DNA from 4 places in the Arthrobacter sp. P1_B3 genome. Region 1 is predicted to be linked to each of the others. Evidence: predicted binding sites of a transcription regulator. Region 1 holds the regulator's gene; each other region holds the start of a gene.

What was found. The regulator HrcA, encoded in region 1, represses chaperone genes, less so after heat shock. The targets are predictions, from matches to a motif close to TTNGCACTCGNNNNNNNCGAGTGCNAA.
Region 2: groL (chaperonin GroEL) is a predicted target of HrcA. The motif match lies at 2,592-2,618, and genes of this name have one in related genera.
Region 3: groES (co-chaperone GroES) is a predicted target of HrcA. The motif match lies at 5,403-5,429, and genes of this name have one in related genera.
Region 4: AC1D2F_RS20240 (FmdB family zinc ribbon protein) is a predicted target of HrcA. The motif match lies at 4,991-5,017, and genes of this name have one in related genera.

The regions. Positions count from the first base shown of each region.
Region 1 covers NZ_JBFTZV010000003.1:77,955-85,334, forward strand. The annotation lists gene AC1D2F_RS04800 (GerMN domain-containing protein) at 69-995, shown strand; gene AC1D2F_RS04805 (16S rRNA (uracil(1498)-N(3))-methyltransferase) at 1,049-1,822, opposite strand; gene dnaJ (molecular chaperone DnaJ) at 1,825-2,955, opposite strand; gene hrcA (heat-inducible transcriptional repressor HrcA) at 3,034-4,047, opposite strand; gene AC1D2F_RS04820 (DUF3097 domain-containing protein) at 4,378-5,229, shown strand; gene AC1D2F_RS04825 (DUF4870 domain-containing protein) at 5,374-5,793, shown strand; gene hemW (radical SAM family heme chaperone HemW) at 5,918-7,156, opposite strand; gene lepA (translation elongation factor 4) at 7,202-7,380, opposite strand, start outside.
Region 2 covers NZ_JBFTZV010000011.1:3,802-11,181, reverse strand. The annotation lists gene AC1D2F_RS13255 (RNase H family protein) at 1-625, opposite strand, end outside; gene groL (chaperonin GroEL) at 772-2,409, opposite strand; gene AC1D2F_RS13245 (ABC transporter substrate-binding protein) at 2,705-3,973, opposite strand; gene AC1D2F_RS13240 (cold-shock protein) at 4,033-4,236, opposite strand; gene AC1D2F_RS13235 (LytR C-terminal domain-containing protein) at 4,395-5,018, opposite strand; gene AC1D2F_RS13230 (DUF3263 domain-containing protein) at 5,113-5,454, opposite strand; gene AC1D2F_RS13225 (uracil-DNA glycosylase) at 5,588-6,370, shown strand; gene AC1D2F_RS13220 (siderophore-interacting protein) at 6,421-7,260, shown strand.
Region 3 covers NZ_JBFTZV010000045.1:3,779-11,158, reverse strand. The annotation lists gene tsaD (tRNA (adenosine(37)-N6)-threonylcarbamoyltransferase complex transferase subunit TsaD) at 1-888, shown strand, start outside; gene AC1D2F_RS23235 (glutamate--cysteine ligase) at 977-2,128, opposite strand; gene AC1D2F_RS23230 (shikimate 5-dehydrogenase) at 2,428-3,261, shown strand; gene AC1D2F_RS23225 (class I SAM-dependent methyltransferase) at 3,315-4,538, opposite strand; gene AC1D2F_RS23220 (hypothetical protein) at 4,605-5,039, shown strand; gene groES (co-chaperone GroES) at 5,589-5,885, shown strand; gene groL (chaperonin GroEL) at 5,967-7,380, shown strand, end outside.
Region 4 covers NZ_JBFTZV010000026.1:33,335-40,714, reverse strand. The annotation lists gene AC1D2F_RS20250 (AAA family ATPase) at 1-3,497, shown strand, start outside; gene AC1D2F_RS20245 (RcpC/CpaB family pilus assembly protein) at 3,587-4,483, opposite strand; gene AC1D2F_RS20240 (FmdB family zinc ribbon protein) at 4,655-4,903, opposite strand; gene AC1D2F_RS20235 (5-formyltetrahydrofolate cyclo-ligase) at 5,059-5,682, opposite strand; gene galU (UTP--glucose-1-phosphate uridylyltransferase GalU) at 5,788-6,705, shown strand; gene AC1D2F_RS20225 (GNAT family N-acetyltransferase) at 6,711-7,331, shown strand.

The sequences.
Region 1 (7,380 bases):
ATCGCCGCGGAACGCGGGGCATAAGAAGGGACAGCGGCATCAGGAAGCGTGAAGTTCAGCACTCATCGGTGGGGCGCGTCCGCCGCGCCGCGCTGGCGCTGGCGCTGCCCGCCGCCCTCCTCCTGTCCGGCTGCGTGGCGACGCCGCAGAGCGGCATCACGAACTCCAGCAGCCCGTCGGAGCTCATTCCCGTCCCGGCGTCGGGTGTGCCCACCACCAGCGCTCCGCTCGAAACAGCCCAGACGTCGAACAAGGCTCCGGTGTACTGGATCGGCCGGAGCAATGACAACGCGTTCCTCTACCGCGAGTTCCGTGACGTCCCTGACCAGGACAACCCCGTCACCCGCGCCCTGCGGGTGATGATGTCCCAGAAGCCGCTGGACCCGGATTTCTTCACGCCCTGGCAAAACCCGAAGAAGCTCGCGACGTCGATTTCCGGCAAGAATGTCATCACGGTGGATGTCTCGGCGGATGCCTTCAACAGCAACGTGGATGCGGCCATGGCCGAGCGCGCCATCCAGCAGCTCGTCTACACGGCGACGGCTGCCGCGGCCAGCGCAGGCCTTATCGATGCCGGACAGCAGATCCAGGTGGTTGTGCTGGTTGACGGTCACACGGACTACGTGGCCTTCAACCATGTCCGGCTGGGCGAGCCGACGTCCCGCAGCGCCGGGATGGTGGCACCTGTGTGGATCATTGATCCGCAGGAAGGCACCTCCGTGGCTGACGGTTCGGTCAAGATCAGCGGCCGGAGCACCGTCCAGGGCGGGAAGCTCCGCTGGGCGATCCTCAAAGTCGACGGTGACGGCGACAACGACAAGACGGCCTATCTCAACGGCAACGCCACGGCCTCGGCCGACTCCGTCAAGTCCGGGCTGTTTACCTTGTCCGTGAACCTCGGCCCGGGCCGTTACGAGGTCCGGGTGTCCCAGGTGGACGCGTCGGACAGCGCCAAGGAAGTGTTCCAGGACACCCGCGGCTTCACGGTTAAATAGTCTTTCGCGTCAAATGGTCTTGCGCGTCAAGAAGCGACGACGCCGGCCGCCGGTTACCAGCGGCCGAGGATGTCGCTGGCCAGTACGGTGGCGGCGGGCCCCGCGGTGGACGAGCGCAGCACATGGTGGCCCAACAGGGCCGTGACCGCCCCCGCGTCGCACAACCGGGTCACCTCCCGCGGGCTGATGCCGCCTTCAGGGCCCACGATCAGCAGCACTTCACGGGACCCGCTGTCGCCGGGCTGCGCGGTTGCCAGCCATGATTCGAGTACGTGCCGCAGCGGTCGGACGGCATCTTCGTGCAGGATGACCGCGAGATCTGCGGCCGCCACGGCCGCCTGCAGACCGGCGCCGTCCACTGCCGCCCGGACCTCCGGTATCCAGGCCCTGCGCGCCTGCTTGGCTGCTGCTGTCACCACCGACTGCCATTTGGCGTGCGCCTTCGCGGCCCGTTCAGCCTTCCACCGCACAATGGACCGCTCCGCCTGCCAGGGAATGACGGCGTCGATGCCCAGCTCGGTGGCCGTTTCGGCCGCAAGTTCGTCACGGTCGCCTTTGGCGAGGGCCTGGACCAGGACCAGCCGGGTCCCGGGCCGCGGCTCGTTGGCAACCTCGAGGCACTCGACGGTCAGCTCGCCGGGCAGGGCGGCGGTCACCGTGCCGGTCAGCCGCTTGCCCGCGCCGTCGGCGATGTCGACGGCCTCGCCGACGGCGATCCGCTTGACGGTGACGGCGTGGCGGGCCTCAGGGCCCTCCAGGACGAAGGCGGAGCCGGGGACCTGCTGGTCCAAGGTGCCGGGGGCGGTGAAGAAGACCGGGTTACTCACCGCTACAGGTTACCGAGCCTGTCCCGGAGTTTAGCGAAGACGCCGCCGCTGGCCGCGAGCTTTCCGGCCGTGAAGTGCTCGCCGCGCAGCTTGGCCAGCTGGCGGAGCAGGTCTTCCTGGGCGGCGTCGAGCTTGCCCGGTGTTTCGACCTGCAGGTGCACTTTCAGGTCACCGCGCCCGTGGCCTCGCAGGTGGGTGACACCAAGGCCGCGCAGTGTGATGATCTCGCCCGACTGGGTGCCGGCCCTGACGTCGATCTCCTGCTGCCCGTCGAAGGTGTCGAGGCTAATTTCGGTGCCGAGTGCGGCGGCCGTCATGGGGATGTTGAGGCTCGCGTGCAGGTCGTCGCCGTCGCGGACGTACGTGGCGTCGTTGTTGACCCGGATCTCCACGTACAGGTCCCCCGCCGGACCGCCGGCGGGCCCTGCCTCGCCCTGGCCGGACAGCTGGATGCGGGTGCCGGTGCCGACGCCGGCCGGTACCTTGACGGTCAGCGAGCGGCGGCTGCGGATCCGGCCCTGGCCGCTGCATTCGTTGCAGGGGTCCTTGATGACGGTGCCGAAGCCCTCACAGGACCCGCAGGGCGCCGAGGTCATGACCTGGCCCAGGATGGAGCGCACAGCGCGCTGGACCTGGCCACTGCCGCCACAGATGTCGCAGCGCACCGGGTGGGTGCCCTCGCGGCAGCAGGAGCCTTCGCAGGTGGGGCAGACGACAGCCGTGTCGACCTCAAGCTTCTTGTTCACGCCGAACACCGCGTCGCGCAGGTCAATCCGGACGCTGATCAGCGCATCCTGGCCGCGGCGGACACGGGACGCCGGGCCGCCCTGGCCGCCGCCCGCCCCGAAGAAGGTCTCGAAGATGTCTTGGAAGGCGAAGCCCTGGCCTGAGTAGCTGCCGCCACCGAAGCCGTTGTCGGTGCCGTTCTCGTTGCCGGTGGTGTCATACACCCGGCGTTTCTGCGGATCGGAGAGGACCTCATAGGCGTGGGTGACGGCCTTGAACCGGTCCGAGGCGTCTTCTCCTGGGTTCACGTCCGGGTGCAGGGTCCGGGCCAGTTTCCGGTAGGCCTTCTTGATCTCCTCCCCCGTTGCGTCGCGGGAGACTCCAAGAACGTCATAGTGGCTGCTCAAAGTGTGTATCTCTTCCTTTTCATACTGCCGGTGGGGCACTGCCTGTGGGGCAAGAAGTCGCGTTCGGTCCCGGGCCCGTCAGGGCCCCAGGATCCTCGAAAGGTAACGGGCCACCGCGCGGACGGCGGCCATGGTGGTGGGATAGTCCATCCGGGTGGGTCCAAGGACGCCGACCTTGGCCGTGGCGTCCGGCCCGTAGGCAGTGGCCACGACCGAGGCCTCGGCAAGACCGACGTACGGATTCTCCCGGCCGATGCTGACGGTTACGCCGCGCGGGTCTTCGGCCATTTCGCTGAGCAGGCGGAGCATGACCACCTGCTCCTCGAGCGCCTCCAGCACGGGGCCGATGCTGAGCGGGAAGTCCACATTGGAGCGTGCCAGATTCGCGGTACCGGCCATGACCATCCGCTCTTCGCGACTGCTCGTGGCCAGGGCTTCAAGGCCGCGGGCCAGGGCCTGGGCCGCTCCGCGGCTCGCCGGCGCGCCACTGGCGACGACCGTGGGCAGAAGCTGGGGCAGCAGGCTCAACGGCGTTCCGGAGAGGCTCGCCAGGAACCGTGTACGCAGCTCCGCCAGGGCGTCGTCGGGAAGGTCCTGCCCGACGTCGATGACGCGCTGCTCCACTTTGCCGGTGTCCGCTATGAGGACAATCAGCACCTTCCGGGGGGCCAGCAGCACGAATTCTATGTGCCGCACCTTGGCTCGGCTGAGCAGCGGATACTGCACGACGGCGACCTGGTTGGTCAGGTGGGAGAGGAGCCTCACGGTCCGGTCGAGGATGTCGTCGAGGTCCTCGGATCCTTCCAGCAACGCCTGGATGGCCCGGCGCTCGGCCGAAGACAATGGCTTCACCGCTGAAATCTGGTCAACGAAAAGCCGGTAGCCCTTGTCGGTGGGGATCCGGCCTGCGCTAGTGTGCGGTGCCGTGATCAGGCCTTCGTCCTCCAGCGCCGCCATGTCATTTCGGATCGTGGCGCTGGACACGCCAAGATGGTGCCGCTCAACGAGCGCTTTGGAACCAACGGGCTCACGCGAATGGACGTAGTCCTCCACGATGGCGCGCAGCACTTCGAGTTTGCGCGGTTCGCTCACGCTCCACCTCCAATCGACTGTCCCGCAGTCGGTGCCGCCCGCGTTGTCCGGTTCGCGCCCAGAAGCAGTACCCAGAAGTAATACTGAGACGGCCCTCTTCGGGACAAGGGTTAGCACTCGACATGCCTAAGTGCTAACCAGTCTAATATGAGTCGCCGCGTTGTTAGCATTGGATTCGCTCCAGGCGTGGCCCTCGCGATCGCGATTCCCGTCACGTCGGTGCCGAGACCGTGGCAGCCGCTGCCGTTGCCGCGCCGTCGCGGTCCGGTTCCGGCCCCGGAGAGTTCCACCGACCGCCGTACATTCCGAGTGCAAAGTAAGCGTGTAGAGATGTCGTACCAGAACTGGGGACCCCAGGACCTGTCCGCCCCCGCCAAGACCCAGTTGCCGGAAGTCCCGGTGGAACGCGGGATGGTCCTCGAGGAGGTCCAGTCCGGCTGGGTGGGTGCCGTGACCCGGGTGGAAAAATCCGGCGGCATGCACGTGGTGGCGTTGGAGGACCGGCGGGGCAAGTCCCGTTCCTTCCGCCTCGGCTTTGGCTTCCTGTTGGACGGCCAGCCGATCCGGCTGATGCCGCCGGCCCCGAAGAAGGCGGCGCCGGCCGCCGGTGCCGGCCGCACGGCGTCGGGTTCGGTGCGGGTGGCGGGGCACCGCGCACAGGTGGCCAAGGCCAGCCGCATCTGGGTGGAAGGAAAGCACGACGCCGAACTGGTGGAGAAGGTCTGGGGCGATGACCTCCGTGTGGAGGGCATCGTCGTCGAACCGCTGCACGGCATTGACGACCTCGCGGCCGCCGTGGCGGAGTTCGGGCCGGGCCCGGGCCGCCGCCTCGGCGTGCTAGTTGACCACTTGGTGGCCGACTCCAAGGAGTCACGGATCGCCGACGCCGTCATGGCGTCACCGGGCGCCGCCGGCAACGTCCTGATTGTGGGCCACCCCTACGTCGACGTGTGGCAGGCCATCCGGCCCGCGGTCCTGGGTATTGAGCAGTGGCCCGTGATCCCGCGCGGCGTCGACTGGAAGACCGGCATCCTCATGGCATTCGGGTGGCCACACTCCACGAAGGAGGACATCGGCCTCGGCTGGCAGAAACTTCTGGGGGCTGTCCGCAGCTATGCGGATCTGGAGGCGTCCCTGCTGGGCCGCGTGGAAGAGGTCATTGACTTCCTCACCGTGCCCTAGTCCGCCGCGGCGGACACTCCCTGATCTCCATTTCCGCGCCCGAGCAAGTATTCTTGGAACGGCGGCCGCGCACCCAGCGCGGTTCCGGCTATTCCAGGCACAACCCAGGCAGCAACGCATCACCGCAATCCGAAGGGCTATACCGTGGCAGATAACGCACGCGAACACACGGGCAACCAGGCCGGCCAAGGTCAGCCCCCGTACCATGGCGTTCCGGCAAATGCGCTGCCGCTGACGGCCAGCGAGGACCGGCAATGGGCCACGCTGGCCCACTTCGGCGGCATCCTAGGCTGCGTTCCGTCGCTGCTGATCTACCTCATCTTCAAGGACCGCGGCCCGTTCACGGCGCAGGAATCCAAGGAAGCCCTCAATTTCACGTTGCCGCCGACCATCGCCGCGGTGCTCGCCAATCTGCTGGTGTTCATTCCCGTGGTGGGCAACCTCTTCGCCGTGCTCGCCACCGTGATCTGGATCGCCGTGACGTGCTTCTCGGTGGCGGCAGGCATCCACGTCAACCGTGGCCAGCCGCACCGGTACGAGTTCAACCTGCGCTGGATCAAATAGCCCAGCCCGGACCCAAGCAAGAAGAGCCGGCCGCTTCCCACCAGGGGTAGCGGCCGGCTCTTCTTGTGCGGCTTCATCGTTGTGTGCGGCAGCTTAGTCGGGCCGCACGGTTAGGTGCGGCCGTTCAGTCCGGCAGGATCCTGCGGACCACGGCGTCGGCCAGCAGCCGGCCCTTGAGCGTAAGGATGAGCCGGCCCTTGAAAGCGGCCGCGGGGTCCACGAGGCCGTCGGCAATCAGCCCCGCGACGGCGTGCCTGCCCGTGTCCCCGAGGCCGCCGAGGCTGGGGATGTCGAGTCCGGAGTTCAGCCGGGCCTCGAGCATGACGCGTTCCACGTTGCGGGTTTCGGGGTCCAGCGTTTCGCGTCCGGCGGCGGGCGAGACCCCGGCGCCGAGGCGATTGGCGTAGGCGGTGGGGTGCTTGACGTTCCACCACCGCACGCCTCCGACGTGGGAGTGCGCCCCGGGTCCGATGCCCCACCAGTCGTCCCCCCGCCAGTAGGCGAGGTTGTGCCGGCAGGCCTGTTCGGGGGTGCGGGACCAGTTGCTGACCTCGTACCAGGCGAGCCCGGCCGCGGAAATCAGCTCGTCGGCGAGTTCGTACTTGGCCGCGTGGTCGTCGTCGTCGATTTCCGGCACTTCGCCGCGGCGGATCTGCGCCGCAAGTTTGGTGCCGTCCTCCACAATCAGGGCATAGGCGCTGATGTGGTCGGGGGCGTAGGACAGTGCAGTCTCCAGTGAGAAGCGCCAGTCATCCAGCGACTCCCCCGGCGTCCCATAAATGAGGTCGAGGCTGACCGCGAGCCCCGCGTCCCGCGCCCACCGCACCACTTCGGGCACCCTGCTGGGCGTGTGGGTGCGGTCCAGGACCTTCAGGACGTGCGGCACGGCCGACTGCATACCAAAGGACACCCGGGTGAACCCGGCGTCGGCGAGCAGTTGCAGTGACTCGGGCGTGACGGAATCCGGGTTTGCCTCGGTGGAAACCTCGGCGCCGGGCTGCAGGCCCCAGGCGCCGATCGCGGCCGTGAGTATGCGCGCCAGATCCTCGGCCGGCAGCAGCGTGGGCGTGCCGCCGCCGAAAAAGACCGTGCTGAGGGGGCGCGCGGGCAATCCGCTGCGATTCAGGGCCTCGGCGGCGAATTCCACTTCCGCGACCGCCGTGGCGGCGTAGGCGTCCTGGGAGGCGCCGCCGCCCAACTCGGTGGCGGTGTAGGTGTTGAAGTCGCAGTACCCGCAGCGGACCGCGCAGAACGGGATGTGCACGTACAGCCCGAAGGCACGCTGATCGGCGCCCTGGCACGCCTGGGCGGGCAGGAGCCCGTCCGGCGGCGCCGGGTCGCCCAGGGGAAGAACGCTAGGCACGGGCCCGGCCTGCCGTCACTGCAGCAACAGTCATTACCAGCACCGCTACTTCTTGGCCTTGTCCTTGGACTCGTCCGTCGTGAGCGCGGCGATGAAGGCTTCCTGCGGTACTTCGACGCGGCCCACCATCTTCATGCGCTTCTTGCCTTCCTTCTGCTTTTCCAGCAGTTTGCGCTTTCGGGTGATGTCACCGCCGTAGCACTTGGCAAGGACGTCCTTGCGGA
Region 2 (7,380 bases), on a different contig from region 1:
CCCCCGGTGCGCCAAAGAGTTCCTGCTGGCCGGAAGGCGCCGGGGCTGCCGGTGCCCGGGTTGCGGCCTGCGATGGGGCGGGTTGTGCTGGGGCCGTCCGCGGGGCGGCCTGCGGCATCATGGAGTCCGCCTGGCCTGCCGACGGCGTCCCGCCCTCCGGCGTCCCGAACCCGGGGCCCTGCCGGACGGCCACGTCCTGCTGGTACGCCGTGGCCGCTGCCCGGGCGCGGACGTCTGCCGCTTCGTTGAGCTCGTGCCCGGCATGACCCCGCACCCATTCGAAGGTGTACTTGCGGCCCACGAGCGCCTGGTCGATTTCCTTGAGGAGGTCCACGTTCAGCACCGGCTTGCCGTCGGCCTTGCGCCAGCCCTTGCGTTTCCAGCCCGGCATCCACTTGGTCACGGCGTTGATGACGTACTGGCTGTCGCAGAGGATCAGCAGGTCTTCCCCGGGTACGTGTGCCGTCGCCCGGAACAGGTCCAGCACCGCCATCAATTCGCCCTGGTTGTTCGTGCCGTGGGGCCAGCCACCGGCCCGCCAGCAGTCGTCATTCACGTACCAGGCCCATCCGGCCGGGCCGGGATTTCCTAAGGCCGAACCGTCGGCCGCTGCTGTAATCGTCACTGACCTATCCTGCCAGAGACTGCCGACACCCAGCGCAACGGCTGCGGGAGGGTGCTGGCCGGAGGCTGCGTTAAACCGGCAACGGCGGCCCCACCCGAAGGTGGGACCGCCGTCGTCGAACAGCCGGTGGAGGCTGGCGCGGGTGGTTAGAAACCGCCCATGCCGCCCATGCCGCCCATGTCGTCGCCGCCGCCCATCTGGGCGCCAGCCTTCTCGGGCTTGTCAGCTACAACGGCCTCGGTGGTGAGGAACAGGCCGGCAATGGAAGCCGCGTTCTGCAGGGCAGAGCGGGTTACCTTGACCGGGTCGTTGATGCCGGCGGCCAGCAGGTCGACGTACTCGCCGGTGGCTGCGTTGAGGCCGTGGCCTGCGGGCAGGCCGCGGACCTTGTCCACTACGACGCCGGGCTCGAGGCCGGCGTTGAAGGCGATCTGCTTCAGCGGGGCGTCGATGGCAACGCGGACGATGTTCGCGCCCGTTGCCTCGTCACCGGAGAGCTGCAGGTTCGCGAATGCCTTGGCGCCAGCCTGGATCAGGGCAACGCCACCGCCGGCGACGATGCCCTCTTCGACAGCAGCCTTGGCGTTGCGGACGGCGTCCTCAATGCGGTGCTTGCGTTCCTTGAGCTCGACCTCGGTTGCGGCGCCGGCCTTGATGACTGCAACGCCGCCGGCCAGCTTGGCCAGGCGCTCCTGCAGCTTCTCGCGGTCGTAGTCGGAATCCGAGTTCTCGATCTCGGCGCGGATCTGGGACACGCGGCCGGCGATCTGGTCGGCGTCGCCTGCACCTTCGACGATGGTGGTCTCGTCCTTGGTGACAACAACCTTGCGGGCCTTGCCAAGGAGTTCGAGTCCGGCGGTCTCAAGCTTGAGGCCGACTTCCTCGGAGATGACCTGGCCACCGGTGAGGATGGCGATGTCGGCCAGCTGCGCCTTGCGGCGGTCGCCGAAGCCCGGGGCCTTGACGGCAACGGACTTGAAGGTGCCGCGGATCTTGTTGACGATCAGGGTGGCCAGGGCCTCGCCCTCGATGTCTTCGGCAATGATCAGCAGCGGCTTGGAAGACTGCATGACCTTTTCCAGGACAGCAACCAGTTCCTTGACGTTGGAGATCTTGGAGTTGACGATCAGGATGTACGGATCCTCAAGGACCGTTTCCTGGCGCTCGGCGTCGGTGACGAAGTAAGCCGAGATGTAGCCCTTGTCGAAGCGCATGCCTTCGGTCAGCTCCAGCTCGAGGCCGAACGTGTTCGACTCCTCGACCGTGATGACGCCTTCCTTGCCGACCTTGTCGAGGGCTTCGGCGATCAGGGCGCCGATCTCGTTGTCGCCGGCGGAGATGGACGCGGTGGCGGCGATCTCTTCCTTGGTCTCGATTTCCTTGGCGGAGGCCAGGAGCTCGACGGTGACGGCGTCAACAGCCTTCTCGATGCCGCGCTTGAGGGACAGCGGGTCAGCGCCGGCCGCGACGTTGCGCAGGCCTTCCTTGACCAGGGCCTGTGCGAGCACAGTTGCCGTGGTGGTGCCGTCGCCTGCGACGTCATCCGTCTTCTTGGCAACTTCCTTGACCAGCTCGGCGCCGATCTTCTCGTAAGGATCGTCCAGCTCGATCTCCTTGGCGATGGAAACACCATCGTTGGTGATCGTGGGGGCGCCCCACTTCTTTTCGAGGACGACGTTGCGTCCCCGCGGGCCGAGGGTGACCTTGACGGCGTCGGCGAGGATGTTCAGGCCCCGCTCAAGACCGCGGCGTGCCTCTTCATCAAATGCAATGATCTTGGCCATAACGGCAGTAGTCCTTTCGGGACAGTCGTTAAGAATGAACCTTCGCTGTGGTGCCCGCGACGGACGATCCCTACCCCGCGGCCTCTGTATGCCGCTGGGTCCGGGATCTCACCCCAGCAAGGTGTTCCTTTAGCTCCTGGACCGGCTGCCCCACTTCGCGGCCGGGCGGACCGGGCGTCGTGTTAGCAGTCAGTGCGCTGGAGTGCTAAATCAATAATTAGCACTCCCCCGGGGAGAGTGCAAGCAGTGCCCGGCCCGAACCGCCCGCCACGCGGGCACAATACGCTAGGAGCGATCAGCCGCCACTGCTGCTGGCGGTCTCCATGCCACTCATTGTGGGCAGGTTGTCCTCGCCGTAGGTGTAGACCCTGTGGTTCGCTTCGGTGATGTCGCCGTGGGAATCAAAGTTGATCCGTCCGGACTGGCCGTCATAGTCCGGGCGCTTGCCTGCCCGGAGGACGTCGACGCAGCCCTTGTAGCTCGTGCACGGCTCGCTGGCGGGCTGGCCGCCACCCGCGGCATTACCGCCTGCTGCCGCAGCTCCGCCGGAGACAGCCACGAGGGACGCCGCGATGGAGGTTCCGGCGTCGTCTTCCGCCGCCGCGGCAGCGACGGCGGCGAGGATGACCGCGTCGTACGTCTCGGCGGCAAACACCATGTCCTTCAGTCCGGGGTCAACGGCAACAAGGTCCTTCTGGAAGGCGGCCGAGGGGAACACGCCGGGCAGGACCCCGCGCGCGCCGTCGAGTGCCCGCGCGCCCAGGCCGGAGCCATACCGGCTGACTGCCGCGTCGCTGAGGACAAGTTTCTTGCCGGCGAGGCCGGCATTGTTCAGTTCGGCGATGGCACCCTGCGCGCCGTCGCGCGAGACCAGGACGACGGCGTCGGGATTTGCGGCCTTCGCGGTGGCGGCGGCCTGCTGCGCCTGGCCGGCGGTGAACTCCGCGTCCGCCACGACTTCCAGTCCGGACTGTTTCGCCGCACCCGCGACGGCGGCGGCGACATCCTTGCCGTAGGCGCCGTCCTCGTGCACCACAGCCAGGGTCTTGGCGCCGCCGTCCTTGGCCAGCTTGGCGAGGACAGAGGCCTGGGCGACGTCGGCCGCCGAGGTGCGGAAATAGTAGCCGCCGCTCTTGTAGTTGCTGAGCGCGCTGGCAGAGTTGGCCGGTGAGATGACAGCCACCTTGGCGTTGGCCAGCACGTCGATCGCGGCCGGGGCACGGCTGGAATCGGTCGGACCGATAACGACGTCGGCCTTGGCGGCAACCAGCGCTTTCGCCTGGGCGGCGGTGTCAGTGCTGATGGTTTCCGGCAGCAGCTCCACCGGTTTGCCTTTGTGGCCGCCGGCGGCGTTGATCTCCTTGACGGCGAGTTTGGCCGCCGCGAGCTGTGGGGCGTTGAGGAAGTTCTGCCGCCCCGTGTTGTCCAGGATCAGGCCGATGCGCAGGGTGCCGTCACCGCTCGCGTCTGCGCTGGCCACGCGGGCGCTGCCTGCAGGACCCAGGCAGCCCGTCAGGGCCACGGCCGCGAGTGTGCCCGCCGCCAGGGCGCGGCCCAGCGGCAAAGCTCCTTCCGGACGCCCTGCCGCGTTCCGCGGGGCGTTCTTGACGGCAACCAGTGCCACTAGGCGGGCCGGACGCTTTCAGCCTGCGGGCCCTTTTCGCCCTCGCCGACTTCCAGCTCCACCCGCTGGCCCTCGTCCAGGGCGCGGTAGCCTTCCCCGACGATCGCGGACCAGTGCACGAAGACGTCGTTCTCGGAACCGTCCACGGTGATGAAGCCGTAGCCTTTTTCGGCGTTGAACCATTTGACGGTTCCCAGTGCCATGGTGTCCACACTTTCAGCTAGCTTGCGTGCGGCCCACCTCGATGTGCACCGCGGACTGCGAAGAGAAATCCGCAGATACTGTACCCACAGCGTCCCTCAGGAACGCCGACGGCGGGCAGGTCCTCCCCCGAATAGTTATTGAGGCGTAACCGGAATAGTTACTGGAAGCCGGGGCCGAGCACAACCACAAGGGGCAAGTTGAACTCGGCGGAGTCCACGAGGGTGTCGATGCCCAGGAGCGTTCCGAGTGCCTCCGCGTTGCCCTTCTGTTCCACGCCGCTGTAGAAGATCACCGACGTCTGCTGCGGGACGCCGCCCCAGTTGCCCGTCTGGCCCAGGATCCAGCCGTCGGAGCTGATGGTGCCGCCGACCCGGTTGGCGAGGCCAGCGGTGGTGGTCCCGTTGTAGACCGTCACCGGCGCCGTCTTGTCCACACCGGCGGCAGTGGCGCTGGGCGTCGCTGTGGGTGCTGCCGCGGGGGCTGTGGCGGCAGGTTCCGTGCTGGCCGGCGCCGGGCTCGTCGGCGCGGGGCTGGGGCTCGCGGGGCTCGTTGCGGACGCGCTGGCGGTTGCGTTGTCACCGACGGCCGCGGCCTGGCCAGCGGAGAATCCGAGCTTCGGCAGGATCAGGAACGCCACCAAGCCGATGGCCAGCGCTACGAAGCCGGCCGCCAAGATGGGGGTCAGGCTCCGGCTGCGCGATTCGGCGACGGCCCGGTGGACACCCTGCCGGGCAGAGGTCTCCGGGACCCGATCAAATTCATCCCGAGCGTATTTGGTCATGGTAAAACGACGTCCTTGCTGATTTCAGACGGGGTGCCCGAGGCCGGAAGCGGGCGCAACAGGACGTGCGCATCCGGCTGCGCGTGACGCGACTTTACGAATCTGTTCCCAGACGACGGGCAGTGCGGGCACGTTGGCGTGATGTACGTAGTCTACGCAATCTCTTGACCAGCATGGGATCGTGGGCCAGCGCATCCTCGGTATCAATCAGGGCATTGAGGATCTGGTAGTAATGCGTGGCGGAGAGATCGAACAGCTCGCGGATGGCCTGCTCCTTTGCCCCTGCGTACTTCCACCACTGCCGCTCCAGGGCCAGCATCTGTTGGTCGCGGGCGCTCAGCGGAGACTCCGCGGACACCTCGTCCAGGCTCGTGCCGGCAGCGGAGAATCCGGCAAAATCCCCCGCGAGCACGTGCTCTTGCGCTGCTTCGGCCACGACACACTCTCCCTGTTTGCTTCCGAAAAACCGGCTGGATCCGGTAAAAAGCCATTCCCATGCTACGGCCGAATGACAGGGTTGTCATTCGGCGGGGTGCCGGGGCGGACTTCGTCTGCGGAAGAATGGGGCTGTGGCTGATTCCGAGTTTGATTCCGACGCGCTGTTCGAGCTGGAACCCGCCGCCGACGGCCCCAGCTTCGCGGACCTGGCGCGCCGGCCGCTGAGCGAGCTGGTCGCTCCGGACTGGGCGGAAGCGCTGGCGCCGGTGGAGGCACAGTTGCGGGAGGCGCTCACCTTCCTCGCCGGCGAAGTGGCCGCCGGGCATGGCGTGCTGCCGTCGCCGCCAAATCTACTGCGGGCCTTCCGTCAGCCGCTGGCTGGTGTCCGGGTGCTGGTGGTCGGACAGGACCCCTACCCGACGCCGGGGCACGCCGTAGGGTTGTCCTTCGCCGTGGACGGCGCCACCCGGCCGATCCCCCGCAGCCTGGCGAACATCTACAAGGAACTTCAGGCCGATCTGGGCGTCCCGCCGCGCGTCCACGGGGACCTTGGCCGCTGGGCGGAGCAGGGCGTACTGCTGCTGAACAGGGTGCTCAGTGTCCGGGCAGGCGCGGCGGGCTCGCACCGGAACAAGGGCTGGGAGGCCGTCACGGCGGCCGCCATCCGGGCCGTCGCGGACCGCGCATCCGCCGCCGGCGCGGGCCGTGCTCCCCTGGTGGTGATCCTGTGGGGGAAGGATGCCGAGTCCGTGCGGCCACTACTGGGATCCGCTGCCGTGATCGCCAGCGCCCACCCCAGCCCGCTCTCAGCCTCGCGCGGTTTCTTCGGGTCCCGGCCCTTCAGCCGGGCCAACGCCCTGCTGCAGGAACAGGGCAACGGGACGGTTGACTGGGAACTGCCGCCGCTGCCGTAACAGGCTTCCGGCCGGGAGCTCCGGCCAGGGTTCTTGGTTAGGCTTACCTCATGACCTCCCTCCCCGCCGCCACTACCGCATCCCGGAACTCGCGTCCCCAGACCGATTTGACGGTCCTGCGCAGGGAACAACTCTCCCCGCACATGGTCCGGATCATCGCTGGCGGCCCTGGCTTCGCCGGGTACGTCAACAACGACTATGTGGACCGATACGTCAAGATCGTGTTTCCGCAACCCGAGATCGAGTACCCGGAGCCGCTGGACCTTTGGGCCATCAGAGAAGCCATGCCGCGCAGCCAATGGCCGCACACCCGGACCTACACGGTCCGGTGGGTGGACACGGCGGCGCAGGAACTCGCCATTGATTTTGTGATCCACGGCGACGAAGGCCTCGCTGGCCCCTGGGCGGCCTCGGCCCAGCCCGGCGATCGCCTGACGTTTACGGGCCCGGGCGGCGGTTACAACCCGGATCCGGCGGCGGACTGGTACCTGTTTGCCGGCGATGAATCCGCGCTGCCGGCCATCGGCGCCGCGATCGAATCCCTGCCGGAGGATGCCCGCGGCCTCGCCCTGCTCGAAGTGGACAGCGACGCCGACATCCAGGCCATCGCAGGGCCAGCCGGCGTCGAACTGCGCTGGCTGCTGCGCGGTGGCGTCCCCGCCGGAGAGAGCGAGCTGCTGGTCACGGCCGTGCGCGACGCCGAATGGCCCGGGGGCCGGGTGCAGGTCTTCGCCCACGGCGAGCGGGGCTACATGAAGGGCCTCCGGGACGTCCTCTACGTGCAGCGCGGACTGGAGCGGGCCCAGGTTTCCCTCTCGGGCTACTGGGCCAAGGGCCGTGTGGAGGACGACTTCCAGGCGGAGAAGAAGCTGCCCATCGGGAAGATTTAGCCGGGAAGATTTAGCAGGCAAGATTTAGCCGGCAAGGTCCAGCGGCAACATTTAGCGGCAAACAAAATGTCGCCGAATTTCCCCACGTTTGCCGCCACGACGCCGGGACACGCCAGCATG
Region 3 (7,380 bases), on a different contig from region 1:
TCCGGGCCGGGCCTGGCGGGGGCCCTCATGGTGGGGGTGTGCGCGGCCAAGGCGCTCGCCGTCGCCACCGGAAAACCCCTCTACGCCATCAACCACCTGGTCGCGCACGTCGGCGTCGGACTCCTGCAGCAGGGCGCCGGCACAATGACGCTGTTCGGCAACGCGACGCCGTCCGGCGCCCCGTCGCCGCAAACCCCGCCGCACGCCCTGCCGGAGAACATGGGCGCGCTGCTGGTGTCCGGCGGCCACACCGAGATCCTGCGGATCCGGAGCATCACGGCCGACGTCGAGCTGCTGGGCTCCACGATCGACGACGCAGCCGGCGAAGCGTATGACAAGGTGGCGCGGCTCCTGGGCCTGGGCTACCCGGGCGGTCCGGCGATCGACAAGCTCGCGCGCACCGGCAACGCCAAGGCCATCCGGTTCCCGCGCGGCCTCACCCAGCCCAAGTACATGGGGACCGCCGAGGCGCCCGGGCCGCACCGCTACGACTGGTCCTTCAGCGGGCTCAAGACCGCCGTCGCCCGCTGCGTTGAACAGTTCGAGGCCAGCGGCGAGGAGGTCCCCGTGGCGGACATCGCCGCGGCCTTCCAGGAAGCCGTGGTGGATGTCATTACTTCCAAAGCGGTGCTCGCCTGCCGCGAAAACGGGATCACGGAGGTCCTTCTGGGTGGAGGCGTCGCAGCCAACTCGAGGCTGCGCCAGCTCACCGAGCAACGCTGCAGTGCCGCCGGGATCCGGCTGACGGTGCCGCCGCTGCCGCTGTGCACCGACAACGGCGCGATGGTGGCGGCCCTCGGGGCCCAACTGGTCATGGCCGGAGTGGAACCGAGCGGAATCGGTTTTGCCCCGGACTCCTCGATGCCGGTCACCACAGTCTCCGCCTGAGGCCTCGACCGCCTAAAGCCGGGTCCGGCCTAAAGCCTGGTCCGGGCGAATCTGAGTCCGCCTCCGTGGAGGCTGCAACAGTCCGGAGCTAGGCGTCCGGCCCCTGCCGCATCTGCTTGACCAGATCCAGGACGACGGCGCGCAGGTCCCCGCCGTGCTCGGCGGCGACCCGGCGCTGGCGCTGGTAGCCGGCGCCGCGCTCGATGATCTTCTCGACGTCGGCCAGTTCGGCGCTGCAGCCGAGCTTCGCCGCCACGGGCTCAAGCCGCTTGAGTGTCTCGCGCAGGTGCTCGGTGACGAGCTGCTCGTTGCCTTCGGCGTCGAGGATGATGATTGCGTCCAGGCCGTACCGGGCCGCGCGCCACTTGTTTTCCTGAACGTGCCACGGCGGCATGGTGGGAATGGTGCCGCCGTTCTCCAGCGTGGTGGAAAATTCGTCGACCAGGCACTGCGTCAATGCCGCGATGGCCCCGACGTCCTCGAGGGTCGCCAGGCCGTCGCAAATGCGCATCTCGATGGTGCCGAGGGCCGGGACGGGGCGGATGTCCCACCGGATCTCGGAGAGGGTGTCGATCACACCGGTGGTGAACATGTCCTGCACGTAGGACTCGTAGTCCTCCCAGCTGGCGAACTGGAACGGCAGCCCGGCGGTGGGCAGCTGCTGGAACATGAGGGCGCGGTGCGAGGCGTAGCCGGTGTCCTCGCCGCCCCAAAACGGGCTGGACGCGGAGAGCGCCTGGAAGTGCGGGAAGTAATTGACCAGGCCGTCCAGAACCGGAAGGACCTTGTCCCGGCTGTCCAGTCCGACGTGCACGTGGACGCCGTAAATGACCATCTGCCGGCCCCACCACTGGGTCCGGTCAATGAGCTTGGCGTAGCGTTCCTTGTCCGTGACGGGCTGGAGCTGTGGCGGGCTGAAGGGATGGCTTCCGGCACAAAAGATCTCCACGCCCATGGGATCGGTAACGTCCCGGACGGCCGCGAGCGAGCTGCTCAGGTCCGCTTTGGCTTCCGCGACAGTGGTGCAGATGCCCGTGACGAGCTCCACGGTGTTGAGCAGCAGTTCCTGCTTGATGTGCGGGTGCTCGTCGTCCTCATTGAGTTCGGGATGCCGGGCAGCGACTCCGCGGAGCACCTGGTTCGCCACGGAGGCCAGCTCACCGGTCTCGGCGTCGACGAGCGCCAGCTCCCATTCCACGCCAAGAGTCGACTGCCTGGATGAAGCGAACTCGATCTTCATGTGGTCCCTTCACTGTTTTGCTGTCACTGGCCGCGGTCCTGGTGGGAAATGCGCTGGCAAACACCCTCGGACGTGCCACCGGCGGTGGCACGTGACATTTCCCATCAAGGCGCCGGGCGGGCGGCTGACAGGGCCACGGGTGGTCCAAGTCTAGTGCAGGGGCGCCGCCGGGACGCGTGTCATAGTTACCGCTGGTGCGTGAGTGTATTCACAAAGCAGCTGGTCAGCGACGGTTCATGTTACGACGTGGGGCCGGCGGCCGGGGGGTGACCGGACCCGTCCTGGCGTTTAATGGAGCTGTGCCCATTCTGAACAAAGACATGACCCTGTGTATCTCGCTCTCGGCCCGGCCCAGCAACAACGGGACGCGCTTCCACAACCACCTGTACGAACAGCTGGGCCTGAATTGGATCTATAAGGCCTTCGCCCCCACCGATCTCGCCCAGGCAATCGCCGGCGTGCGCGGTCTCGGCATCCGCGGCTGCGCGGTGTCCATGCCCTACAAGGAGGACGTGATCGCCCTCGTTGACGTCATGGACCCGTCGGCGAAGGCCATCGATTCGGTCAACACCATCGTTAACGACGGCGGCCGGCTCACGGCCTACAACACCGACTACACGGCCATCGAGCAGCTCCTGCACAGCAACGCCGTCCCCACCGACTACTCGGTGCTGGTCCTGGGCTCCGGCGGCATGGCCAAAGCCACCGTGGCCGCGCTGCGGGATGCCGGCTTCAAAGACGTGACCGTCGTGGCCCGCAACGAAGACTCCGGCCGCGCCCTGGCCGAACAGTACGGCTTCACCTGGAGCGCGGAACTGGGCTCCGCGGAGTCCGGCACCGGCACGGCCGACCTTCTCATCAACGTCACACCGGTCGGCATGGCCGGCGGACCGGACGCGGCGGCGCTGTCCTTCCCGCAGGAGGCCATCGACGCCGCGAAGGTGGTGTTCGACGTCGTCGCCCTCCCGGCCGAGACGCCTCTCATCAAGGCCGCCCGCGCGGCCGGCAAGACCGTGATCACGGGAGCCGAGGTAGCCACGATCCAGGCGCTGGAGCAGTTTGTGCTCTACACCGGGATCCGGCCCACGGACGAGCAGATCAGGTCCGCCGAGGAGTTCATGCGGGCCCAATAGTGCAATAGGCCGGCGGCCCGGCAGCTTAGCCCCGGGATCCTGGCCGGGCGGAGCTAGACAGGCTCCACCGAGATGGCCACCCGGTCCTCGCCGATCCTGGTGAGGACCAGGGTGGCTGATTTCTTGCTCTTGTGCTTTGCGCTTCCGCCGGGCAGGAGTTGCTTGCGCAGTTCTTCCGGTGTGACGGCCGTGCCGCGCTTCTTGATGTCCAGGACGCCGATCCCTTCGTCCTTGACCCATGACTTGAGCGCCTTGACGTTGAACGGCATCACGTCGAGGATCTTGTAGGCCTTGGCGAACGGGGTGTCCCGCAGGTCCGGGGCACAGATATAGGCGATGTGCTCGTCCACGAGGTGCCCGCCCAGCTGGAGGGCGACGTCGGCCACCAGCCCGGCGCGGATCACCGCTCCATCTGGCTCGTACAGATAGCCCTCCACGGGACCCACTGGCGCCACCGGGCCGCCGTCGAAGTCCTCGCCGCTGGTGAGTTCGGCCGCACCCTGCGGGCCGAGCAGGAGGGCTGCGCGCCGCACGCCGGGACGCCGCACCGCGTTGAACCACAGGGCCACCTCGGTCACGTCCCCGCCGACGGAGACCCACTGGGCCTCGCAATCCGCGGGCACGGAATCGTGCGGCATGCCGGGCCCCATCTTCACTCCGACGGCGCGGCCGGAGCCGGCCAGCGACGCCACGAAGGACAGGGGAGGGGAGAAATCCTCCGGATCCCAGATCCGTTTGGTGCCCGACGTGGACGTGGTGCGCCGGGCCGGGTCCAGCCAGACGCCGTCGACCCCCTCGAGCGACACCGAGGTGGCATCCGCATGGACCACGGTGGCATTGCGGAACGGGATCAGGTTCATCGTGGCGCAGGCGGCCGTGGCCTCGTCCATTTCCACTGCGGTGACCACCAGGTCCAGGGACGCCAGGGCCATCGCATCGGCCCCGAGCCCGCAGCCGAGATCCGCGACGTGGCCGATCCCGGCCTCCGCGAACCGCTGCGCGTGCCGCGCCGCCACCGTGAGCCGGGTGGCCTGCTCCAGGCCAGCTTTGGTAAAGATCATCTGCCGCGCGAACTCTCCGAACTTGGCCTCGGCCTTGGTCCGCAGCCGGGACTGCGTGAGGACCGCCGAGACCATTTCGGGGGAGTGGCCGGCCTTGCGCAACGCCGCGGTGAGGCGGAAGGCCTCGTCCTCACGGTACGGGCCCAGCGACGCCAGCAGCTCCCAGCCCTCGGGCGTGAGGATCGGGGCAATATGTTCCTGCGGTGCGTCAGTCATGCCATCCAGCGTAGTTGAGCTCCGCGGGCACGCTGTGACCGGACCGCGGGGGCTAGGCTTGACGGCATGGAAGACAGCGGGACAGGCGACAGCATCGCAGAGGACACAGCCGGGCAAGACACAGCCGGGAACGACTACTCCGGGCAGGGGCGCCGGCGCCCGCAGGGTCTCGCCCCCTACGCCCGGCCGGCGCTGATCGCCGGCGCCGTGATCGCCGTCGTGTGCATTGCCCTTTTGGTGATCATTTTCTTCCTCGACTCCTTCAACGCGACCGTGTATTCCGTCGGTGGCAAGAACGTCCAGGACGCCACGGACGAGGCCCGGGCCATCCGCGACACCTATGCCGCTGCCCGGCTCGGCGGCATCATCTTCCTCATCACGGGCATCCTGCTGGCCGCCGCCGGCGCCGTGCTGATGTACCGACACCGCAACGACGAGGGCCAGGACGTGGACGAAGACGACGGCGAGGACGTGGACTTCGAAGACCTCGCAGGCCAGTAGGCGCGGGCCCGCAAGGCCCGATCGTCCATGGGACATGCCCAGCACCCGGCATCAGGAGTGGGCATGTCCTCCCGGGCAGCCCGCACCCGTGGGGCATGTCCAGCGTCCAGCGCGGGCAGAGAGCGTGATGCCCAAGTGTCCACCGGCCGCCACGAAAAATGGGCATGTCCCTCTGGCCCACCCGCACCCGTGGGGTATGTGCAGCGTCCAGCGCCAGGAATGGGCATGTCCTCCCGGGCAGCCCGCACCCGTGGGGCATGTCCATCGCTCAGCCCGGGCAGAGAGCATGATCCCCAAGTGTCCACCGGCCGCCACGAAAATTGGGCATGTCCCGCCGTGGAAATGTTCACCCGGAACGAATTTCTGGCACTCGCCTTGACCGAGTGCTAACCATTTACATAGAGTCGTCATTAGCACTCTCCCTAGGAGGGTGCTAACACATGAAGCGCGTTCCGCCAGGCACGCTGCCGGCACCGCGACGACGGTCTGTGCGCCTGGGCATCACCGCTTCATAGTCCACGAATTTGCTGACGAAAAGGAGAGGTCCGAGTGTCGGTCTCTATTAAGCCTCTTGAGGATCGTATTGTTGTCCGCCCGCTCGAAGCCGAGCAGACCACGGCTTCCGGCCTGGTTATCCCGGACTCCGCACAGGAGAAGCCGCAGGAAGGCGAAGTTGTTGCAGTAGGCCCCGGCCGCTTTGATGACAACGGCAACCGCGTTCCCATTGACGTTGCCGTTGGCGACGTCGTCATCTACTCCAAGTACGGTGGAACCGAAGTCAAGACCGGCGGCACCGAGTACCTCGTGCTCTCCGCCCGCGACGTTCTGGCGATCGTCGTAAAGTAACTCTCTTGGACCCCCGCGCAGCCGATCCTTTCGCATTGAATGGATCAGTTGCGCGGGGTTCTGTCTTGAAAGGACAAAACCATGGCAAAGCAGCTTGCGTTTAACGACGCTGCCCGCCGGTCGCTTGAAGCCGGCATCGATAAGCTCGCCAACACCGTCAAGGTCACGCTAGGCCCGCGCGGCCGCAACGTCGTACTGGACAAGAAGTGGGGCGCCCCCACGATCACCAACGATGGCGTGACCATCGCCCGTGAAATCGAGCTGGATGACCCCTACGAGAACCTTGGCGCGCAGCTTGCCAAGGAGGTCGCCACCAAGACCAACGATGTTGCCGGTGACGGCACCACCACCGCCACCGTCCTGGCCCAGGCCCTGGTCAAGGAAGGCCTGCGCAACGTAGCGGCAGGCGCCGCACCGGGCGAGATCAAGCGCGGCATCGAGGTTTCGGTCGAGGCCGTCGCCGCCCGGCTGCTGGAGAACGCGCGCCCGGTTGAGGGCACGCAGGTTGCCAACGTTGCCGCAATCTCCGCCCAGAGCGACGAGGTCGGCGAGCTGCTGGCCGAGGCGTTCGGCAAGGTCGGCAAGGATGGTGTGATCACCATCGAGGAATCCTCCACCACGCAGACCGAGCTGGTCCTCACCGAGGGCATGCAGTTCGACAAGGGCTACCTGTCCCCGTACTTCGTCACCGACGCGGAACGCCAGGAGGCCGTCCTCGAGGACGCCCTGATCCTGATCAACCAGGGCAAGATCTCCTCGGTGCAGGACTTCCTGCCGCTGCTGGAAAAGGCGCTGCAGAGCTCCAAGCCGCTTTTCATCATCGCCGAAGACGTCGAGGGCGAGGCCCTGTCCACGCTCATCGTCAACCGCATCCGCGGCACGCTGAACGTCGTCGCCGTCAAGGCGCCGGGCTTCGGTGACCGCCGCAAGGCCATGCTCCAGGACATCGCGACCCTCACCGGTGCGCAGGTTGTCTCCCCGGAGCTGGGCCTGAGCCTGGACACCGTTGGCCTCGAGGTGCTGGGCACCGCACGCCGCATCACGATCACCAAGGACAACACCACGATCGTCGACGGCGCCGGTTCGGCCGAGGACGTCGCCGCCCGTGTTGCCCAGCTGCGCGCCGAGCTGACCCGCACCGATTCGGACTGGGACAAGGAAAAGCTGCAGGAACGCCTGGCCAAGCTGGCCGGCGGCATCGGCGTGATCAAGGTCGGCGCTGCCACCGAGGTTGAGCTGAAGGAAAAGAAGCACCGCATCGAGGACGCCGTGTCCTCGACCCGCGCTGCCCTCGAAGAAGGCATCGTGGCCGGCGGCGGTTCCGCCCTCATCCACGCGCTGAAGGCGCTCGACGAGGACGCTGCCGTCCAGGCCCTCGAAGGCGACGCGGCTGCGGCCGTCGGCATCGTCCGCCGCGCCCTGGTCCAGCCGCTGCGCTGGATCGCCCAGAACGCCGGCTTCGACGGCTATGTCGTGGCTGCCAAGGTGGCCGAAT
Region 4 (7,380 bases), on a different contig from region 1:
CCGCGCTTGAGCCCGGCCGCTTCCCCAGTACGGATGAGCGGGACCCGGCCGAGGAGCTTTTGCTGCTCGACGCCGACACGGACCAGCAGTATGTCATCGACGCCGTCCGGGCGGGTGACTCGTTGGTGGTCAGCAGCCCGCCGGGCACCGGCCAGACCCAAACCGTCATCAACACCATCGGCGCCCTCGTGGACGAGGGCAAGTCCGTCCTGGTGGTGGGTGACCGGCGTGCCAGCCTCGCCGAGATCTCCGCGCAGCTGGACGGCCTTGGCTTGGATTCGGTGCTCTTGCAGCTCACCGGCAACGCCAGCCCGCTGCAGCTCAAGGGCCAGCTGGTCCGGGCGATCGTCCGCAACGAGAAGTCTCTCCAGCCGCAGCTGAGCAACCTGCACGCCACGCTGACCGGGCACCGCCACGCCCTGATGGACCACGTCGCATCCCTGCACAATGTCCGGGCCCGCTGGGGCTGCTCGCCGTACGAGGCCATGCAGTCGCTGGCAGAACTGACCTCCATCCAGCCGGCGCCGGCCACGACGGTCCGGCTCAAGCGCAGCGTACTGGACAACATCCGGGACCGCGAGGAACTCGCCGGCCGGCTCCGCCGAGCCGCCGAGCTCGGCAGCTTCAGCCGCGCGTCCACCACCAGCCCCTGGCACGGCGCGCGTCTGCTCACCCGCAAGGAAACGCAGGAAGCGCAGAACGTTGCCCAGTCCGTGGCGGAGAAACTGCCGTTGCTGCGCGGGCGCATGGACGCCGTGGCGGAACACGCAGAGATCCGGCTCGGCGGGACGTTCGCCGAATGGGGCGAGCAGATCGAACTTCTCGTGGCCGTCCGCGAAAGCCTGGACAAGTTCACTCCCGACATCTTTGACCGGCCGGTCCATGACCTGATCTCCGCCACGGCGTCCTCCGCCTGGCGCCGGGAACGCGGGATCGAGATGCCGTCCATGCAGCGCTCGCGCCTGCGCCGGGTGGCCAAGGAATACGTCCGGCCCGGCGTGCACATCGCGGACCTGCACAGTTCCCTGGTCCTCGTGCAGGAGCAGCGCGCCGCCTGGTCCGGCTACGCCACCACGCAGCGGCACCCGGCCGTGCCGTCCGGGCTGGGCGAAATCACGGGCCTGTACCGGGAGCTCGCAGCGGAACTGGCTGAACTCGGCCAGGCGGTCAAGCAGACCGCCGCCGGCGGCGATGTGGATCGCGCGCCGTACGATGAACTCCTGCCCCGGGTGCGGCGGCTCGTCGCCGACACCGCGACCCTGGAAACCCTGCCCGAGCGCACCCTGCTGGTCGAAAGCATGCGTGAGCACGGCCTCGGCGAGCTCCTCGCTGACCTTGCAGAGCGCGAGGTTCCGGAGGGGTCGGTGACCGCCGAGCTGGAGCTGGCCTGGTGGCAGTCGGCCCTGGAAGCCATGATCAGCGGCGATGACTACCTCGCCATGTCCGACGGCGACGCCCTGCGCCAGCTTGAGGCGGAGTACCGGCTCGCGGACAATGCCCATATCGCCAGTGGTGCTGCCCGGCTGCGGTGGAACCTGTCCGAGCGGTGGCGTACGGCAATCGCGGCGTACCCCCGCCAGGCCGAGCTGTTGCGCAGCCTGCTCAAGGACGGCCGGGTGACCCTGGCAGCCCTGAGCGGCCAGGCGCAGGAGCTGCTGCCCACCCTTGTCCCGGTATGGTCCGTCAGCCCCTATCTCCTGACGGGCCTCCTGCCGATCGAGCAGACCTTCGACGCCGTCGTGATCCTCGACGCGGAGACGACTTCGCTGCAGGCAGTCCTTCCGGCCATCGCCCGGTCCCGGCAGGTCATCGCCTTCGGCGACGAACAGGTCGCCAGCCCCCGGACCTTTACCGTGGGCGTCGAACGGCTCGCGGCCGGGGAGAGCTCCTCCCAAAGCGTTGAGAGCTCGTACCGGGCACTCTCCGCTGTGCTTCCGGTCTGGAACCTGAGGACCGTGTACCGTGCGGTCGATGAAGACCTGGTGCGCCAGCTCAGCAAGGGTTTCTACGCCGGGGAACTTTCCCGGCTCCCTGAGGGGCAATCCGCCACGGGCCTTGACCGTACCCTCAGCGTGGAGTACCTGCCCGACGGCACGGGGCTGCCCAGCGCTGACCACGACGGCGTTGAATCGGTTGTTGCCGAGGTGAACCGTGCGGTGGAGCTCGTCTTCGAGCACGCCCGGCTCCGGCCGCGGACCTCGCTGGCCGTGGTGACCGGCAGCCTTCGCCACGCCGCCCGAATCGGCGAGGCCATCAGGGCGCAGCTGCCCAACTACCCTATGCTCGGCAGCTTCTTCACGGCGGGGGACGAGTCCTTCCGCGTGGTGGATCTGGAACGGGCCCAGGGCCTGGTCCGCGACCACGTCATTTTTTCCCCGGGCTATGGCCGCACCCCGCATGGGCGCACCCTCCACAGCCTCGGGCCGCTCTCCGCCGACGGCGGCCGGGCCAAATTCGCGCTGGCGATGACGCGAGCCCGCCGGTCCCTGCACGTGCTCAGTTGCTTCCGCCCCGAAGACCTCGATGTCAGCCGCCTCAGCCACGGCGCCGTGGACTTCTATGAACTGCTGGACCGTGAGATCGCGGGCAATACAGATCTTGGCAGCCCCGCGTCCCGGGCCGCGGCCAGCGAGCAGGCGCTCGGCGCCGATCCGCTCGTGGCCGACCTGGGCGACCGGCTCCGGGCACGTGGGGCACGGGTATGGCACCAGTACGACGGCGTCCTGAACATGGTGGCGGCCGCCGATCCGATGACCACGATCGGCCAAGACGATGCTGATATTCCCCGTCCGGTAGCAATCGAGTCAGATGGCACCGGCCACTACCGGCGGATGAGCGTCCGGGAACGCAGCAGGCTCCGGCCGCAGCTCCTGGAGCGGCTTGGCTGGCGCTACATGCCACTATGGACCATAGAGGTCTTCACAGATCCCTCGGCCTGTGCCGATCGGATTGGCGGCTACCTCGGGTTGGAGAAACCTGCCGTGTCCGGCCGGCTCCGGACATCGCACGGGTTCTTCGATGACGACATCGACCACCTGGCGATTGACCAGGCGCGGGCCGCTGAGTACCACGTGGCGGACGAACCCGCGGGGCAGGTATTTCGAGGCCGCGGAACTGCGGGCCAGGACTACCGCCGGCAGGAACCAGCAACAGGAATGACAGGCAATTCAGGCAGTAAGGAGGCCGGCGGCATGAGTGCGGACGGCGACATCCGAGACAACACCGGCGCCAAGAGGGACGACGCGACCAGCGCCACTGAGCCCAAGACCGCTGAGCCCAAGACCGCTGAGCCGAAGTCCGGCGAGTTGACCGGTGACGGGCCGGACCAGGAAACGGCGAAGGAGCCGTCCCGCCGTTCGGAGGCGCCGGCCACGGTCCCCGAAGGCGTGCTGCCGAACAAGGCGGCGGAAGATGACCCCCGGCGCTGGGGTGACCAGCCTGACAATTACGATCACGACGCATGGCTCCAGGAGCAGAAGCCACCGCACTGGGGCTGACGTTGTGTGGCCGGCACCGCGGAGCCTGCGGTGCCGGCATCACCCGGCGGACGGGCTGCCCGGGGCCCAGCGCGGCGCGCTGCCCAGGCCTAGCCCGGCGCGGCCGCCACAAGGACGAAGAACAGCTTGCCTTGGGTAGAGGCGCCCGCCAGTCTGCGTGCCTGGTCGGCCGCCGCTGCCACGACTATCAGCCCGTCCGTCTCCGCGGTGGCGGGCCACGGCGAAGCATTGCCGCCCTGCACTGACGTCCAGAGCACCGGAACGGCTTCGGCCAGGATTTGGCTTTCGCCGGGTTGGTCAAAGCCGTTGCCGCCGGTGAGCACCACGTTGACGAGCTGCCCGGGGGAGACCAGCTGGATGGAGGCCGGATCCGCCATCCTGAGCGGCACGGCCGCAGAGCCGGGCGGGCTTCCCGCGAGCAGGCCCGGGCCAAGGATCTGGGCATCGGTGAGGAGTTGGCCCTGGCGCAGCGGTGCGGCCAGTTGTTTTCCCTCGAACGCGGTCTCGCTGCCGGGGTTGCCGGCAGGCACGAGGCCCGGCGGGACACTGATGCTGCTGACATCGCCGGGTTCCAGGGTCTTTCCGGCGGGAAGATCCGCCGCTGCGGCGAAAGCAACCACCGTGGCAGTGGGCGCGGGAGCTAGCTGCTGAACCGTGAGGCCGGCCGGGATGCAGAACAGGAGGGCCGCGATAAGTCGCCGGTTCCCGTTCATCCAGCCGCGCAGGCGGCGCCGTGACGGACGGCGGCCGGGAGGCCGTTGCCGGCGGGTCTTCGCCGGGCCCCGGCTCCGGAACGGGCGGCCCGCCGCGGACAACGTGGCGGCGGGAAGGTTGGCGGCGCGGATCCCGGCGCGTGCCCAGCGGCCGGAGCCTTCGACGGGCGTGGGGAGGGACGGCAGGGACGACGCCGTGAAGGGTGCCCCGGACGAAGGGGTGGATGACGTCCAGGGCCAAGGCGGGGAAACCGCGCTGAGTGAAAGGGCCATGCCGTCACGCTACGGACCCGGGCGCATCGACGGGAGCCGCAGAACCGCCTATGTGGACAATGGCCACCGGCCCAAGGATTACGCTGACTCAGCCAGCAGAGGCCCACCTGACGGGCCGGCGCCGAACAGGCCGGCGTCTGACGGGCCCGCCCTAAGCAGGCGGGTGTCCTGCTAGAGCGCGGGGGCGGGTGCGGGGGTGGCCGCAGGAGCTGCAGGAGCCGGGGAAACCGTGCTGCCCTTGGCGTCGCGGGAATCGGTCCGGTAGAAGCCGGAGCCCTTGAACACTACGCCGACGCTGTTGAACTTCTTGCGCAGCGTGCCCTGGCACTCGGGGCAGGACGTCAGGGAGTTGTCGCTGAACGACTGCACGATCTCGAAGGCATGGCTGCAGTCCTTGCAGGCGTATGCATACGTGGGCACTGGAAATCCTCACTCTGGGGCAAACGAGCAGGTCCCGTGCTGCCGAGCCGGAATCACTGCCGATATGCCTATCGACCGGTTCCGCCCTTAGCAGTCGCAGGGCCTGAGTGCCAATTCTATCACCTTGGCAGGAACCCACATCAGCCGGGGCGGCATCAGCCGAGCCGGATGATCCCGCCCGGGGTCAGCGCCACGTCGACCTTCCGGTCGAACGACTCGGCGGGAATGCTGCCCGCGGGCAGCACCTCCGTGTCATAGACGACGGCCGCAGTCGGCAACGCGACAGCGTCGGACGCTGCGCCGGACGCGGGGGACATGGCGGCCAGGGCGGCAAGGAACTTGTCGTAGTAGCCGCCGCCTTGTCCGATGCGGTTGCCCGAGAAATCCACGGCGGTGGCCGGGAGGATGACTGCCGTGGCGTCGCGCATTACGGCGGTGCTGTGGCGTTCTCCGACAGGCTCCTGGATGGGGGCGTATCGGCTGCGTACAAACCCGGACTGCGGAGTCCAATACACCCAGCTGAGCGAGATATCGGGTTCGCACACCGGAAGCAGCACCCGGTGCCCGGCAACGGTCATGGCCGTCAACAGCGGCAGCGTGGGCGGTTCGGCGCCCACACCGAGGTACACCGCGAAGATGCCTTGGCGGCCGCGGGCCTGCCCGGAGGCCCACTCGAGCCCGTGGCGGGCGATGCCCGCCGCGGCAGCATCCTGTGCGGCCGGCGGGAGTGCGGAACGCTTCGCCCTGTGGCTGGAGCGTATTTCCTCTTTAGACGCCAAGCTGGCCTGTCCTCTGCCTCTTCCGGCCGCCAGGTGTCGGGAGGGCCTGCCGGGCGGTTCGAATAAAAATTACGCAATGATTGGTCCCTCCGTTAGATTAGTCGAGTGAATACACTGAACGCTTCCGTCCGTAAGGCCGTCATCCCCGCCGCGGGCCTTGGTACCAGGTTTCTTCCGGCCACGAAGGCCATGCCCAAGGAAATGCTGCCTGTAGTTGACAAGCCGGCCATCCAGTACGTCGTTGAGGAGGCCGTGAATGTTGGCCTGAACGACATCCTGATGATCACGGGCCGCAACAAGCGGGCGTTGGAGGACCACTTCGACCGCGTCCCGGCGCTGGAGTCCACCCTCAAGGCGAAGGGTGACACGGCGAAGCTCGAGTCCATCCAGGCCGCCAGCAACCTAGGGGACATTCACTATGTCCGCCAGGGCGATCCCATGGGCCTTGGCCACGCCGTCCTCCGGGCCAAGCAGCACGTCGGGCAGGAGCCGTTCGCCGTCCTCCTGGGCGATGACCTCATCGATGCCCGCGATGAGCTGCTCAGCACCATGATCGAAGTCCAGGCCAAGACCGGCGGGTCGGTGATCGCCCTGATCGAGGTGGATCCGTCCCAGATCAGTGCCTACGGCTGCGCCGACGTTGAGGCAATCGTTGGTGAGGACTACGTCCGCGTCAATCAGCTCGTGGAGAAGCCCGACGTCGAGGACGCCCCGTCCAACCTCGCCGTGATTGGCCGCTACGTGTTGCACCCGGCCGTCTTTGAAGTGCTTGAGCGCACCGCGCCCGGCCGTGGCGGAGAAATCCAGCTCACGGACGCGCTGCAGGAGCTCTCGGCCGGCACCGGCGAGGGCTACGGCGTGTACGGCGTCGTCTTCCGCGGCCGCCGCTACGACACCGGCGACAAGCTCAGCTACCTCAAGGCCTGCGTACAGCTCGCCTGCGACAGTGAGGACCTCGGCCCGGGTCTGCGCGAATGGCTGCCCGGCTTCGCGTCCAGCCTGGCCCCCAGCCTCGCAAAGTAACTCCCGTGGGGGGCAGCTTCACCTGGCCGGTGACCCTGGAGAGTGGCGAGATCGTGTTGCGCCCGATCCGGTACCGGGACCGCAAGGAGTGGACAGCACTCCGGTCCCGTAACTGCGAGTGGCTGGCCCCCTGGGAGGCGTCAAACCCGGTCCCCGGCGGCGGCCTGCCGGACTACCGGCAGATGGTGCGTTCGCTCAAGGCCCAGGCCGCGCAGGCCACTGCCCTGCCCTTCGTGATCGCGGAATGGACGCCCGGCCACCAGGCACCGGTGATCGTGGGGCAGTTGACTGTGTCCTCGATCGTGTGGGGATCGGCCATGATGGCGACGCTTGGCTATTGGGTCGACAAGGAACGGGCCGGGCGGGGAATCGCCCCGACCGCCGTGGCCATGGCAACGGACTATTGCTTTGGCACCCTTGGGCTGCACCGCATGGAGATCAACATCAGGCCGGAGAACGCGCCGAGCCTGCGGGTGGTGGAGAAACTTGGGTTTCGCGACGAGGGATTCCGGCCCAGGTTCCTGCACATCAACGGCGAATGGGCGGACCACCGGACCTTCGCGCTCACGGCTGAGGAAGTGCCGGAAGGCCTCCTCGCACGGTGGCTGAGGACGCGCCAGGCCTGAACCTGTGACGCCGCCTGACCATCCACGGTGCCCCGGCGCCGGCCACTGG